Regions from separate parts of the Exiguobacterium sp. UBA3968 genome, predicted to be linked through region 2. Evidence: a T-box and tRNA genes for the amino acid it is inferred to sense, from the RefSeq annotation. Region 2 holds a T-box; the other holds one or more tRNA genes.
What was found. The T-box of region 2 lies ahead of alaS (alanine--tRNA ligase). A T-box ahead of a tRNA ligase gene usually reads a tRNA of that ligase, here a tRNA-Ala.
Positions count from the first base shown of each region.

Region 1: it has a tRNA-Ala gene. The T-box ahead of alaS (alanine--tRNA ligase) is inferred to sense a tRNA for this amino acid. The anticodon was not compared.

Region 1 covers NZ_DGCW01000005.1:2,104,885-2,112,329, forward strand. The annotation lists gene B3S86_RS12530 (hypothetical protein) at 1-415, opposite strand, end outside; gene B3S86_RS12535 (hypothetical protein) at 382-891, opposite strand; gene B3S86_RS12540 (hypothetical protein) at 905-1,357, opposite strand; gene B3S86_RS12545 (hypothetical protein) at 1,478-1,636, opposite strand; gene B3S86_RS12550 (S8 family serine peptidase) at 1,764-5,510, opposite strand; tRNA gene B3S86_RS12555 (tRNA-Ala) at 5,734-5,809, opposite strand; gene tatC (twin-arginine translocase subunit TatC) at 5,914-6,693, opposite strand; gene B3S86_RS12565 (twin-arginine translocase TatA/TatE family subunit) at 6,701-6,898, opposite strand; gene B3S86_RS12570 (redox-sensing transcriptional repressor Rex) at 6,898-7,445, opposite strand, start outside.
Region 2 covers NZ_DGCW01000005.1:1,414,212-1,421,656, reverse strand. The annotation lists gene B3S86_RS09210 (ATP-dependent RecD-like DNA helicase) at 1-1,750, shown strand, start outside; T-box leader at 1,793-2,003, shown strand; gene alaS (alanine--tRNA ligase) at 2,061-4,703, shown strand; gene B3S86_RS09200 (IreB family regulatory phosphoprotein) at 4,738-5,007, shown strand; gene ruvX (Holliday junction resolvase RuvX) at 5,004-5,426, shown strand; gene B3S86_RS09190 (DUF1292 domain-containing protein) at 5,441-5,728, shown strand; gene B3S86_RS09185 (DUF1292 domain-containing protein) at 5,715-6,008, shown strand; gene mltG (endolytic transglycosylase MltG) at 6,087-7,235, shown strand; gene B3S86_RS09175 (O-methyltransferase) at 7,307-7,445, shown strand, end outside.

The DNA.
Region 1 (7,445 bases), 690 kb from region 2:
CGATTTGTTTGGCTAACCGATTCATTCGAGTGACACCAAGACTAAACCCACCAATCCAAAAAAGGAAGACGACGAATAAATAACCAGGAGCACTTGGAATCGACAGCATGACGACGGCGATCAGCCATGCAACGACATACCCGATGATTGTCAGACGAGCGACCTTTTGAACGGTTTGTTGATACATAGTTGGTGTTAAATATGACTTCATGAGCCGTAGACGGACAATTTCTCGAGAGACTGCTGTCGCGCAAAGACAAAAGAGCATGATCTGAAGAAAGACGGATGTAATTGTCGGCATAAACCAAGCAGGTACCGCAAAAATCAATCCAGGGACCAAAAAGAAATAGGCGACGGAACGCACAGGACGTACCAATAGGTTCAGACGTGCTTGTCGCTCGAATAGGTGTTCCATTGCGATGTTCCTTTCTGTCTGACGAAGCGGGCTACCTCAACGTCACTGATATAATCGGGATCGCGCGCTCCGTCACGTCGGATGATCCATTCGCTGATGAAATAAAGTGGTGTTAAAATCGCAAAAATTGCTAGAAGCATCTGCCAGAACGGTCTCTCGATCGTCTGGGTGATGACGACCGTCAAGACGGCGTACAGCAGGACGTGACTACCAATGCGGAGTAAAAATTGGCGACGGACCTGCGCTTTTGAGATGTAGCCGTCTAAAATTTTTCGTTTTTTTAGTTGGTAGCGAAAATCGGAGGCGAGAAAAACGGCTGGAATCGTCAAAATCAGCATCGGGAGATCCGTCCATTCAATTAAGATACCGACTGTTATGAATAGAAACATGTTCCAATACCAGCGTGTACCGAGCCATTCGACGTCCCGGTACGCGAGGGCAAGTTTTTGTAGGCGTTCTTCACGAGCCGTTTGCATAGTACCTTCTCCTTTAGCGAGCTTGATGAATTTCTTTTTCCGTCACATACGTTGGATCGATCTTTCGTGAGACGAACTCTAGCGTTTTTCGACAAATCCAGTAGAACGGGATGACGACGATGACGAGTCCGATCAAGAAGGACATGTGCGGGCGATCGGCTGCCCAGACAATCAAACCGGCAAGCGCTCCGTATTGTAAGATCCCGATCAAGACATGCACCTGATAGAGCCGTTTTGCTGATGCCTTTGATGAATATTTCGCGACAAGCGCGAACCGCTTGCGTTGTACGAGCATGTCATAGCCAAAATACAATAATGGGACGATCATCGCATAAACTGGCATCTCAAGTGTGTTACTGAGTGCTAAGAATGCCGCAAGCATGACCCACATGCCGGTCTTTGTCTTTTGGTGCATCTCTTCGTATAACGTCGCTAATGCTTCCGTTTGTGTATGTACGTGTTCCATGATCTCCCACCTCTCTATACTGTCATATACTTACATTTTACTGTATCGGTTTCACCTGTAGTGCGATTTTTCAAAAAAAAGATGTCTTGTCGCTTCGGACAAGACATCTTTCATTAGAGACTATGCACTGACCTGGATGATCAGATAGATGACACTATAAGCAACGATCGCGAGCGGTATCAACGCGACACCGATTAGCCAGCCATTTTTGTCACGGATACCGAGATATAAGACGAGACACCCCACGATGAAGGCGATTAATGTCGTAAACGGATTCATGGTCGTTCCCCCTCTAATTGTTTCTGCTCTTAAATTTCCCCCTCCACTCGTCTCATAAACCCTTCAAGGCGCTTCGACACACAACGAAAAGCCAGACGGATTTCCGCCTGGCTTATTCATTGTTAACTTATTTTTTCGTGATGACGACTGTTTTCGTAACGACGTGTCCACCCAGATCCTTCAGTTTCAAGTTGTACGTGTTTTTTCCTTTTTTGAGCGTCACTTTTTTCGTGATCGTCTTTTTGAAGGCTTTCATGACGTACGGTTCTTTGAACGTCCGGCGGTATTCCGCGCTACCATTGAAGTCGAAGCGTAATTCGCTGTAGTTATCGCGAAGTACGATCTTCATCTCAGCTGTTTTTGTTTTACTTGAGACGGTTTTTGGTGCTGTGACGCGAATCGTTGGTAATTCTGTGTCGATGATGACTTGACGGTTGAACGCCACACGATTCCCTTTTCCATCGTATGCTTCGACCTTGAATGACTTGACGCCATCCGTCGTGTACGTCACGTCATGGCTGAACGCATAGTTTTGTTGGGCAGCATCAAAACGTAGTTTAACGGCTTTGCCGTTGATCTTAAACGATTTGATACCTGACTCATCAGAGACATGACCCGCAGTGTTGATGACTTTTGATGTTGCAAGACCAAGAGCGACCGGTGTATCGATTTGAACATTTGGTACGGCTTTATCAACGCCTGTCGTGTTGACGTCTTTTTTCACACTGTTTCCAGCATAGTCTTTGACGACGAAGGCAATCTTCGCGCGCTCCGGCAGATCCGTCAACGTGTACGCTTTTTCTGTTGCGGCAAGTGGTTGCTTTAAGACACTTTTGCCATTGACGAGGATATCGTATGACGCAACTCCTGTTCCTTGGTCGCCTGCTGTCCATGAAAGTGTTGATTTCGCAGCATCCCATTTCACAGTAGCTGCTGGCTTTTTCGTATCGACATAGACTGGGAAGAGATTCGTCTGCCATTTTGCGTTCGGATAATCGATCACCGATTTGACTTTGTAGTAGTAAAGACCATCTTTGACCGGTTTCCCGTTGATCGTTCCGTCCCAAGCAGCGCTTGTGACTGGTGTGTAGCCGTCCTCTGAACCGCTATCATAGTAGTTCTTGACGACGTCCGTTTGCATATCAAGCTTCTGAAGTGTTGTTTTATTCCGGTCAAGAATCGAATACTCGACTTTTTTCGCATTGCGAAGGAATGAGATGATCGGGAAAGCTTCATCTGCGCTACCGTCGTTGTTCGGTGAGAACGAGACTTTGTTCGCGACAACTTTTCCAGCGGCATTCGTACCAAGGAATTCGAAATCATCCTTCACTTCAGTCGCTAGACCTGTCAATCCGTAGAACGTGTTGTTTTTATCGTACAATGGTGCATCTAAAATCGGAGCTTGATCCCATTTTCCTTTGAATCCAACATAAGGAACTGTCAGTTCTGGATTTTTGCTCTTCGTATCGATCAGACCGACGAATCCTTCGACGAAGTAGCCGTTTTTAAAGACTTGTTCAAGCGGAAGCTCGTTCGCCCAGTCAGTCGTGTTCTTCAAATCGACGGACACGCTGACTTTCGTTGAGCTCTTCGGATTAATCGAGACTGAACTCGCTTTCTTCGAGCCGACTGCAAATGAGATCGGGTATGTGCCTGTGTTGGCATCTACCGTACCGATCGTTCCTTTTTTGAAGATTCCATTTGCTTCAAGGAAGTTCGATCCTTTTGCACCGAGATCTGATTGAACCGTTCCCGCTAGCTTATACGTCACTTTTTCATTGCTGTAGTTTTTTAAATCAAGCGTGAATGTGAACTTCTCGCCGACTTCCTTCAAGGATGCCTTGCCTTCACCTGACTTTGTCTCTGTGATGACGACTGGTGTCTTCATCGCAGCACGAAGATCCATCAGTCCAGCTCCCTCACGACGTGGGGAGTAGAAGTTGCCTGTTTTCAATTGTGCGTTGTATTTTCCTTGATCGAGTTGCGGACGCGATGTATTCATCAAGATGTTTTTGGCGAGTTTAACGCGTGTTGCACCAGTGACTTTGAAGTCCTTCGCAATCCGTTGCATGACGAGTGCTGTTCCACCAGCGACGTGTGGTGCTGCCATCGATGTACCGCTCATGACGCCATACTCGTTATCATTAAGCGTCGAATAGATTTTCCCACCTGGTGCCGTGATTTCCGGCTTGAAGTCGAGGCTTGGCGTGACACCCCATGACGTGAAGTCAGACATTTGTCCTGCGACCGGGTTATCGGTTGAGACCGCTTTTCCGTCAAATGTCACTGCGATTGCCTTGCCTTCTTTTGCTTTTGCTTCGAGATCATTCCCGTCCGCGATGCTAAGCGTCACGAGTGGAATCGTCGGATTGTTGAGCGCCATGCTGACGTAATCCCCATGATCGACTTTACCACGGACGATGACACCTGCTGCGCCTTGCTTCTCAGCTTCTGCTTGAATCATGCTGTAGTTAAAATCACCTGTCCGCACGACGAAGACGACTTTCCCTTTGACGTCTTTACCTTCATAGTTCGAAGCTTGACCGTCACCGACATACACGACATCCTTCTTCTCTTTATCGAAGACGGCAATCGGATTCGGCGAATCTTGTTTTTGGTATGCCAAATAACCGGCATCCTGACCGTCAATCGTCAGCGCCATGCCTTCAAGCGTCAATTTCGTATTTTCGAGTGACGCGACTTGGAGCGCCTGGCTCGTCAATCCTGGTGCACCAACGACACCGATATCCGGGTTTGCTGTATATGGATTACCCGCACCATGACCTGCAAACGCCGAGTTACCAGCAGAGATCGCACACAAGATACCGTTGTTCATCGCGTTGACGATCGCGCGTTGCTCCGGATCATCTGCGTTGACGAACGATGCCGTCGAACCCAGGCTCATGTTGATGACGTCCGCTCCAAGTGCGATGGCATCATCGATTGCTTTGATGTAGATATCACTAAATGTCGATGGCATCCCTGGATCGTTACCGAAGACCTTCATCGCAAGGAGCTGTGTTTCTGGAGCGACCCCTTTAATGCCGCCGTTCGCTTCATCCCCGTTTGCTCCGACCGTACCTGCGACGTGCATCCCGTGCATCGATGCCCCCGCACCTAAGTCACGGATTTCGCTGTCGTGATCGGCATAGTTATAGCCGTACGGTACTTTTTCCGTGAAGTACTTTCCTTTTAAGCCTTTTGTTTCTTTCGCACTCTCGACCTTCGAAGAGGTTAAATCCACCTTTGTCTCTGGACTCAAGACCATGTCCTTGTGCGATGGATCAATCCCCGTATCGATGACCGCGACGACGGTTCCTTCCCCTTTGAAGCCATAGTCCTGCCACGTTTCCTTCGCATTGACCATGTCCTTGCTGTACAGCATGTCTGGCTTGGCACCTTTATCGACGGTTGGGCGCGCATATTCGTGCGCGATATGTACACTTTTGACTCCTTCGAGTTGTTTGATATCTTCGATGTCACCGAACTTCACTTCACCACTGAATCCGTTGATGACGGTTGTGAAGCTTTCTTTATATGTAACAGGAATCGCCTTTTTAGCGATAGCTGACTTGACTGATTTTTGGACGCTGACGAGTCGATCCTTGATCGATTCCTTTTCGGCATTACTCAATGTGCTATACCGCTTGTTTTGAGATTGGGCGATTTGAATCGCCGGTTTTTGTTCCATCTCGATGACGACTCGGACTTTATCCGATTGTTTGTAGTTCTTTTCTTGCCCCGATTTCTTCAGTGAGAGCGCCTGCGGTTTTTGACCCGTCGCTTTGTCTTGCGAGGACAGTGCACCTTGCGCACTGACTAGATTGGAAGACGTCATTAAGACGGCTGCCATAAGTGCAATCTTCTTCTTCATGCGTTCGTTTCCCCTTTTCTGTAAAACCATAGTAGTAATACTAATAAAACAGTTTAAAGAAAATTCTGTATTTTTAGTTTAATGAAGTTAATGGAAATAAACAATTTATATTTGTCTATTTTTTTAATTTATTTCTTTTTGGTGACATTTTATATTTGGAAGGAATTTAACTGGGAACATAAAAAAAACTCCTCGAGCACTCGAGGAGTTGAACGTATGCACTTGGTGGAGACTATCGGGATCGAACCGACGACCTTTTGGCTGCCAGCCAAACGCTCTCCCAGCTGAGCTAAGCCCCCATGAATTATCTTTAGTATACGCATCGCTAACTGCTTTATCAATATAAACATAACGCTTTCATAAAAAAGAATTCCTCCCGAAATTGCTGGAAGGAATTCACGATTCATTTATTCAATTCACGCATCAAATCCGCCTGTCGTTCAAGCTCTGCCTGTTGCTCGAGGATCAAGACCTTTTTATACGTCCGCGCAGAAATCAAGATACTGATTTCATAGAGAACGAACAACGGCACTGAGATCATCAAGTGTGACGTCACGTCCGGCGGTGCGATCAATGCCGCAACGACGAACAGCGCGAAATACGCATATTTCCGATTCTTTCGCATGAAATATGGCGTCACAAGACCAAGACGTGTCAGGAACATCGTCACGACCGGCAATTGGAAGAGAAGACCAAACGGCATCGTCAACCGGATCAAGAAACTGAAGTAGTTTTCGACCCCGATGACTTGCTCGATCCCCAATTCTTTCCCGAGATCCGTTGAGACTTCGAGCAAGAAAGGAAGCAACCAGAAATACGAGAAGGCTACACCAGCCAAAAATAGAAAGAAGATGACTGGAATATATGTCAGTGTTGCTTTTTGTTCCTTTTCATAAAGCCCTGGTCGGACGAATGCCCACAGTTGATACATCCAGAACGGTGACGCTAAAATCAGCGCGATGATGAACGCAAGATTCAAATACAACATTAAAGGATCGGCGACGTTGAAGGCATTTAATCCGATACCGAGCTCTTTTAAGTCCGCTTGCAGAAAACGGACGAGCGGTCGGACGAGCGGAAATGCGACAGCGAACAGGACGACGACGATGAGGAGCGACCAGACAATCCGCTTACGCAGTTCGTCTAGGTGCGACGTCATGCTTTGTTCTTGATCAACCGTCATGATTCAATCACTTCTCTTTCGGTTCGTCCTTTTTATCGTCGTCCATGATGCCGTTCGTGGCATTCTTGAACTCTTTCAATGTTTGACCGGCAGCACGACCGAATTCCGGTAACTTCTTCGGTCCGAAGATGATCAACGCGACGACAGCGATTAATCCGATACTCGCAGGTCCGATACCTAGCGTGAGCGGGATAAGGTTTTCCATTATGATTTCACTCCTTCAGCTGATTGCGAATAATGCTTCATGAAATAAACTAACGACTGCAACTCGATCGATAAATCGATGTGATGAACCCGAACGCTCGCTGGCACGTTCAACCGTGCAGGCGTGAAGTTCAGAATGCCTGTCACACCATACTCGACTAACTCATCCGCTACTGACTGTGCGAACTGGGATGGAACCGTCAAGATGGCGACATCGACCTGATTCGCTTCGATTTGTTCTTTCATGTCCGAAACATGATAGATTGGAACGTCATGCGTCGTTGTTCCGACCTTCTCTTCGTCCGCATCAAACGCAACGACTATCCGAGTACTATTATTCTTTAAAAAGTTATAATTTGCAAACGCTGTTCCGAGATGACCGACCCCGATCAAGGCGACATTCGTCACCTCATCTTGATTCAAGGTTTTCCGGAAAAACGTTAAGAGATGTTGAACGTTATATCCATACCCCTTCTTCCCTAGTGCCCCAAAGTAGGAAAAGTCGCGACGAATCGTTGCTGAATCAACCTTCACCGCCTCGCTTAACT
Region 2 (7,445 bases):
AGCACCGTTTGATGTCACACCGAAGCTAGCGGCAAAGATCTATGCCGCGTACGAGGGCGACGCCATGGCACGGATTCGGGAGAATCCGTATTCCTTGATGTATGAAGTAAACGGGATCGGCTTTAAGACAGCCGATCATATTGCCGCGCACCTCGGACTTGTCGGGCTACATCCAGAGCGTGTCGCTGCTTCGATCATGCATATATTAGAACAAGAAGCGGGCGAGGGACATGCCTTCGCGACGGTCGACTCTCTGTTGCAACGGGCACCCCGTCTACTAGGGGAAGATCCGGGAGAGCGGCTGGAACAAGCGATCGAACTGTTGCTCGCTGAAGATAAGGTCAAGCTTGAAGAAGGTTGCTTGTATTTACCGACGATCTTTTATGCGGAAGTCCGAGCGGCGAAGGAGCTAGCACGCGTCATGGCAAACGGTGCTGAACAAGAAGTCGATGTCGCGACGATTCTTGAAGCAATCGGGCACCTCGAAGAACAGTTTGGCATGGAATATGCCGCGCAACAGCGAGAAGCGATCGAGTTAGCGGTCAAAGCGCCGCTGATGGTCTTGACTGGTGGACCGGGTACCGGTAAGACGACTGTCATCAAGGGAATTTTGCATGCGTTGCAAGAAATTCATGACTGGCCGCTTGAGAAGAGTCGCGTCAAGACAGGGGATGTCTATCCATACGTCCTTGTTGCACCGACGGGACGTGCCGCTAAACGTCTATCGGAAGCAACAGATGTACCGGCGATGACGATTCACCGTCTCTTAAAGTATGACGGAACGAACTTCCAACTGAATGAGGATCAGCCGATCACGGGAAAAGTACTGATCATCGATGAATCGTCGATGATTGATATCTACTTGTTATCGAGTTTGCTTCGCGCCGTCCCGAATGGCATGAAGATCTTGTTCGTCGGTGACCGCGATCAATTGCCATCCGTCGGTCCAGGACAGGTGCTGGCAGACTTGATGGATACGGAAGGAATTCCCGTCGTCCGTTTGAACGTCGTCCATCGTCAAGCAGAAGATTCTTCGATATTGCGTCTTGCGCACGATTTGAAGAACCGGACGACGTCTGCTGATTTGTTATCACCACTTGCGGATCGCCGCTTCTATACTGCGTCTCCGCAAGAAACGTTACGGGGCATCTCGGCCTTCGCGGAAAAAGCACTCGCAAAAGGCTACTCGAAATTCGATGTACAGGTCCTCGCGCCGACCTACCGGGGTCAGGTCGGGATCGACGAATTGAATGTCGCCTTGCAACGCGTCTATAACCCGGAGGAACCGAAGAAACGGGAAGTCAAACAAGGAACGCGGATTTACCGGACCGGGGACAAGATTCTCCAGCTCGTCAACAATGCGGAAGAAAACGTCTATAACGGAGATATCGGCGAAATCGTCAATATCTTCTTCGCTAAAGAGAATGTCGATAAAGTCGATAAAATCATCGCCCGGTTCGATCAGACGGAGGTCGAGTACAACCGGAGTGATTGGGATCAATTCACGCACGCCTATGCGATTACGATCCACAAAGCGCAAGGATCTGAGTTTCCGATCGTCTTGATGCCGGTCTATTTCACGGGGGCGTTCAAACATTCCCGAAATTTAATTTATACGGCAGTTACTCGGGCAAAATCGAGTTTGTTATTATTCGGTGATCCGCGTGCGTTCCATAAAGCGTCGCAAGAAGAGGAACCCCGGCGCCGAACACGATTGATCGAACGACTCGGTGGGGTGACAAAGACTTGACGGATGCTGTTCGATAGGTAATAATCACGATAGATGAATGGACGTAACACGTTGATGGAAGATAAGTAAAAGGAAAACTCGAGTCCAGAGAGAAGTGAGTCTGCTGCAATCACTTTCTCGAGTCCCTTTGAAGCTCCTTCCGGAGTCGGGTGTAAACACCTGCGGGTCATCCCCGTTATCAGATGTTCGAGGTAGGCAATAGGTTGCTTACGAACGAGGGTGGTACCACGGAAGCGATGCTTTCGTCCCTTTTCAGGGATGAAAGCATCGCTTTTTTGCGTCCAAATAAAACCAATGGAGGTAACTGTTCATGAAAGCTCTAAAACCATTAACGGGTGCACAAATCCGTCAGATGTATCTTGATTTCTTCCAAAGCAAAGGGCATGCGATCGAACCGAGTGCTTCACTCGTGCCGGTCGAGGATCCATCGCTCTTGTGGATCAACTCGGGTGTTGCAACACTCAAGAAATATTTTGATGGTCGTGTCATTCCTGATAATCCACGTATCGTCAACGCACAAAAATCAATCCGGACGAACGATATCGAAAACGTCGGGAAAACAGCGCGTCACCATACGTTCTTCGAGATGCTTGGAAACTTCTCTGTCGGTGATTACTTCCGTGAAGATGCAATCAAATGGGGTTGGGAACTCTTGACGAGTGATGACTGGTACGGTCTTGACCCAGAACGTCTTTCGGTCACGATTCATCCGGAAGATGATGCAGCGCGTCAAATCTGGCTTGAACTCGGCGTACCGGCTGAGCGGATCATTCCGCTTGAAGATAACTTCTGGGAAATCGGTGAAGGTCCATCTGGTCCGAATACGGAAATCTTCTTCGATCGTGGTCCAGCTTTCGGAGACGATCCGAACGATTCAGAACTTTATCCAGGTGGCGAAAACGAACGCTATCTCGAGATCTGGAATATCGTCTTCAGTCAGTACAACCACGACGGACACGGCAACTACACGGAACTTCCGCGTAAAAACATCGATACTGGGATGGGACTCGAACGGATGGCGTGTGTCATGCAGGACGTGCCGACGAACTTCGATACGGATCTGTTCATGCCGATCATTCATAAGACAGAAGAAATCAGCGGCAAGATATACCGTGATGATTCGAAACTTGATGTAGCATTCAAAGTCATCGCAGACCACATCCGTACTGTATCATTTGCAATCGGTGATGGGGCTCTTCCTTCGAATGAAGGACGTGGATATGTCCTTCGTCGTTTACTACGCCGTGCGGTTCGTTATGCGAAGATGCTCGGGATTGAACGTCCGTTCATGTATGAACTCGTTGATACGGTCGGGAACGTCATGGTTGACTTCTACCCACAAGTTCCGGAAAAAGCGGACTTCATCAAACGCGTCATTAAAAACGAAGAAGAACGTTTCCATGAGACGCTTCATGACGGTCTTGCAATCTTGAACACGGTCGCTCAGACGTCTAAGGCAAACGGTGAGCACGTCATCAGTGGCGAAGATGCGTTCCGTCTGTATGACACGTATGGTTTCCCACTCGAATTGACAGTTGAGTATGCGGAAGATCATCAGATGTCTGTTGATGAAGAAGGCTTCAAACAAGCGATGGACGCACAACGTCAACGTGCGCGGGCAGCACGTGAAGAGAGCGGTTCGATGCAACAACAATCGGAAGTCCTCTCGACACTAAAAGATAAAAGTACGTTCGTCGGCTATACCGACCTTAAGGCGGATGCAAAAATCATCGCATTGTTGCATGATGGAGAACGAGTCACAGAAGTGGCTGCTGGTGAAGAAGCGCAAGTCATTCTCGATATCACGCCGTTCTACGCTGAAAGTGGTGGTGAAGTCGCGGATACAGGAACAATCGAAGGCAAAGACTTCGTTCTTGATGTCAAAGATGTTCAAAAGGCACCAAACGGTCAAAACTTGCATACGGTCATCGTCCGTACAGGAATCGCAACGGAAGCGGCGGATGTCGTTGCAAACGTCGAAGCAGCAGAACGTAAAGCCGTCACGAAAAACCATACAGCAACACACTTGCTTCATAAAGCATTGAAAGACACGCTCGGAACACACGTCAACCAAGCGGGATCACTTGTTTCTCCAGAACGTCTCCGCTTCGACTTCTCACACTTCGGTGCCGTGACACAAGAAGAGTTGACAAAAATCGAACAAGACGTCAACCAAGCGATCTGGGCATCATTACCGGTTGATATCGAAGAGATGAACATCGCTGATGCAAAAGCAAAAGGCGCGATGGCATTGTTCGGTGAGAAGTACGGGGAAACGGTCCGTGTCGTCTCAGCAGGCACATACTCGATTGAATTGTGTGGCGGAATCCACGTCGGAAACACTGCAGAGATCGGTCTGTTCAAGATCGTCTCAGAGTCTGGGATCGGTGCAGGTACACGCCGGATCGAAGCCGTGACAGGTGCAGGCGCGTATCGTGTGATGAATCAACACTTGGAAACACTCGAACAAGCAGCAGCTGTCTTGAAAACGAAAACGACGGAAGTTCCGGTCCGTATCGAAGCACTGCAACAACAACTTCGTGAGACGGAACGGGCGAACGAATCGTTGCAAGCAAAACTTGCGAACATCGAAGCTGCTTCACTAAAGGACGATGTTGAGGAAATCAACGGCGTACGTGTGCTTGCAAAACGTGTCGACGTCTCAGATATGGATGCCCTTCGCGGTATGATGGATGAGTTGAAGAGCTCACTCGGATCAGCAATCATTGTTCTCGGTAGTGCGCAAGGTGAAAAAGTCAATCTCGTCGCAAGCGTTTCAAAAGATTTAATCGACCAAGGCTATCATGCTGGTAAATTGATCAAGGAAGTCGCAACACGCTGCGGTGGTGGCGGTGGCGGTCGCCCTGACATGGCTCAAGCTGGTGGGAAAGATGCGTCGAAATTAGAAGAAGCACTCGCGTACGCTTCACAATACGTGCAATCACTGGCATAATAGAAACGTAGTGTATATGAAAGAGGTGATGAACGTGAGTCAGATGGATCAAACGATGAAATTCAACTTTCCAGAAGACGATAACAAAGCAGCGACACGGGATGTGTTGTTGACGGTCTATCATGCTTTAGAAGAAAAAGGATATCATCCGATCAACCAAATCGTCGGCTATCTCCTATCTGGAGATCCTGCTTACATTCCTCGTCATAATGACGCACGTAACTTAATTCGTAAGATTGAACGCGACGAATTGCTCGAAGAACTCGTGAAATCTTATTTGGCGGAGAGTGGAAATTCAAAATGAAACGTGCAATGGGACTAGACGTCGGTTCGAAGACGATCGGGGTAGCGGTCAGTGACTTGATGGGCTGGACGGCGCAAGGTGTCGAGACGGTCAAGTGGACGGAACCGGATTACCCAGAAGCCTTCAAACGGCTCGATGTCATCATGGAGACATACAATGTCGAAATCCTAGTCATTGGTCTTCCGAAAAACATGAACGGTTCCATCGGTCCCCGTGCGGAGGCGAGTGAAGCCTTTGCGAAGGAAATCGAACAGCATACTGGGCTTGAAGTCGTCTTCATGGATGAACGGTTGACGACGATGCAAGCAGAACGGATGCTGATCGATGCCGATGTCAGCCGCAAGAAACGAAAACAAGTCATCGATAAGATGGCTGCCGTCATGATCCTGCAATCGTATTTGGATCGGGCGAATCGATGAAGGGAGAGAAACCGATGGCTGAAGAAAAACGTCAGTATCTCTTTCCAGATGAAGAGGGCGGCGAACATCTTTTCGAAGAATGGTACCGTTACTCAAGTGAACGTACAGGAAAAACCTATCTATTTCTTGAAATGATCGGTAACCCTGACGAAGGAGCGGATGATCTAATCATCTGTGAGATCGATGAATATGGAGAAGGCGAAGATGATTTTGAATTGAGCCTGATCGATGAAAATGATGAGCAAACTTGGGATGAACTCGAGCTTGCGTTAAAGGAGCGGATCACTGATGCAACAGAATGAGCCAACACGTTACGTAATTCCGGACGGCGAAGGAAATGATTTCGAATTCGTAGAACGTCTGCGTTATGAAAGCCCACGTTCGAGCAAGACATACATCTTCCTCGAGCCAATCGGAGCAGATTATGACGAAGCAGAAGAAGTCGATATCTTCGTTTACGAACTCGACGAATACGGTGATGGAGACAACGACTTCAACCTCGTACCAATCGACGAAGACGATACAGCGACTTGGGATGAAATCGAAGAAGTCTTTAACACGCTCGAAGATCAGTTAGACTAACCCGACTCATGACAGGTGACGTCGTAAGAGACTTTCTCTTACGGTGTCACCTTGTTTTAAGAGAAGAAGGAGGAACCGATGGAGAACGAATGGAAGCAAAATGCTGAAATCGAAAAAAGGCGACGCCGGACATCACGCCGGATCACGCTGATCATCCTTTCTGTATTGTTGACGATTTTTCTAGTTACCAGTGCGGTCATCTATGTCTTTTTGAAAAATGCGCTTGAACCGGTCGATGAAGCAGCGACGAAATCCGTCAAAGTCGAAATTCCTTTAGGCGCAGGAACGAGTACGATCGCTTCCTTACTAAAGGAAAAAGATTTGATTGCAAACGAGACGATTTTCCGTTATTACGTCCGTTATAAGAATGAATCGTCATTCCAGGCGGGTACATATACCCTGTCACAAGCCATGTCCCCGGATGAAATCATCAATGAATTGAAAACGGGAACGGTCATGAAGGCAGCGGATGTGAAAATCACGTTACCTGAAGGCATCACGATGGATCGTCAAATTGATTTAATCGCGAAAGCGACGAAGTTCAAAGAAGAGACGATTCGTAAAGAATTGACGGATGCGATGTTCATCGATGCCATGATTGAAAAATATCCGATGTTGACGGATGAAGTGAAGAAGAATGGCGTCTTGTACGCACTTGAAGGATATCTCTTCCCAGCAACGTATGAGTTCGATAAAGGAAAAAGCATTGATCAAATCGTCGAGACGATGCTCGACGAGACAGAAAAAGTCTACGATGAAAATGAGGATGCCATTCGAAAGTCAGGCATGACCTTCCATGAAGTGCTCAGTCTCGGTTCAATGGTCGAGCGTGAAGCCGCGACACCGAAGGATCGTCGTGAAATCGCAGGCGTCTTCAAAAACCGTTTAGATGATGGCATGAAACTTCAGTCGGACCCAACGGTTTGGTATGGCACAGGCGAGAATACGGCATTGACGACGCTGAAGGATCTTGAGAATAACTCGAAGTACAATACGTATAAGTACGAAGGAATTCCGATTGGTCCGATTTCAACGGTCAGTAAGGATTCCGTATTAGCTGTCTTGAACCCGAATAAAACAAAATATGTCTATTTCTTCGCCCGTCCACCAAGTGATACACATCCACGAGGACAGATTCTTTACGAAGAGACATATGAAGAACATCAAAGAAACGTCGTTAAGTATAAACCGGAATGGGTGGAATACGAAGCGAGTAAAGAGCAATGAGCAACGGGTTGGGTTGAAGCGGAAATGACGCTTCAAGTCAACCTGTTTATGCGGAAGAGGGAGTGAATGGCGTGAAGGATTTCACGACCTATGTCGAATCGATGATTCATCCTCGTGATGCCCTACTAGAAGAAATGGAGCGTTATGCGGAAGAACATCATATACCGATCATCGAGTTGACCGGTTCCGAAGTCTTGTTGTCGCTCCTGC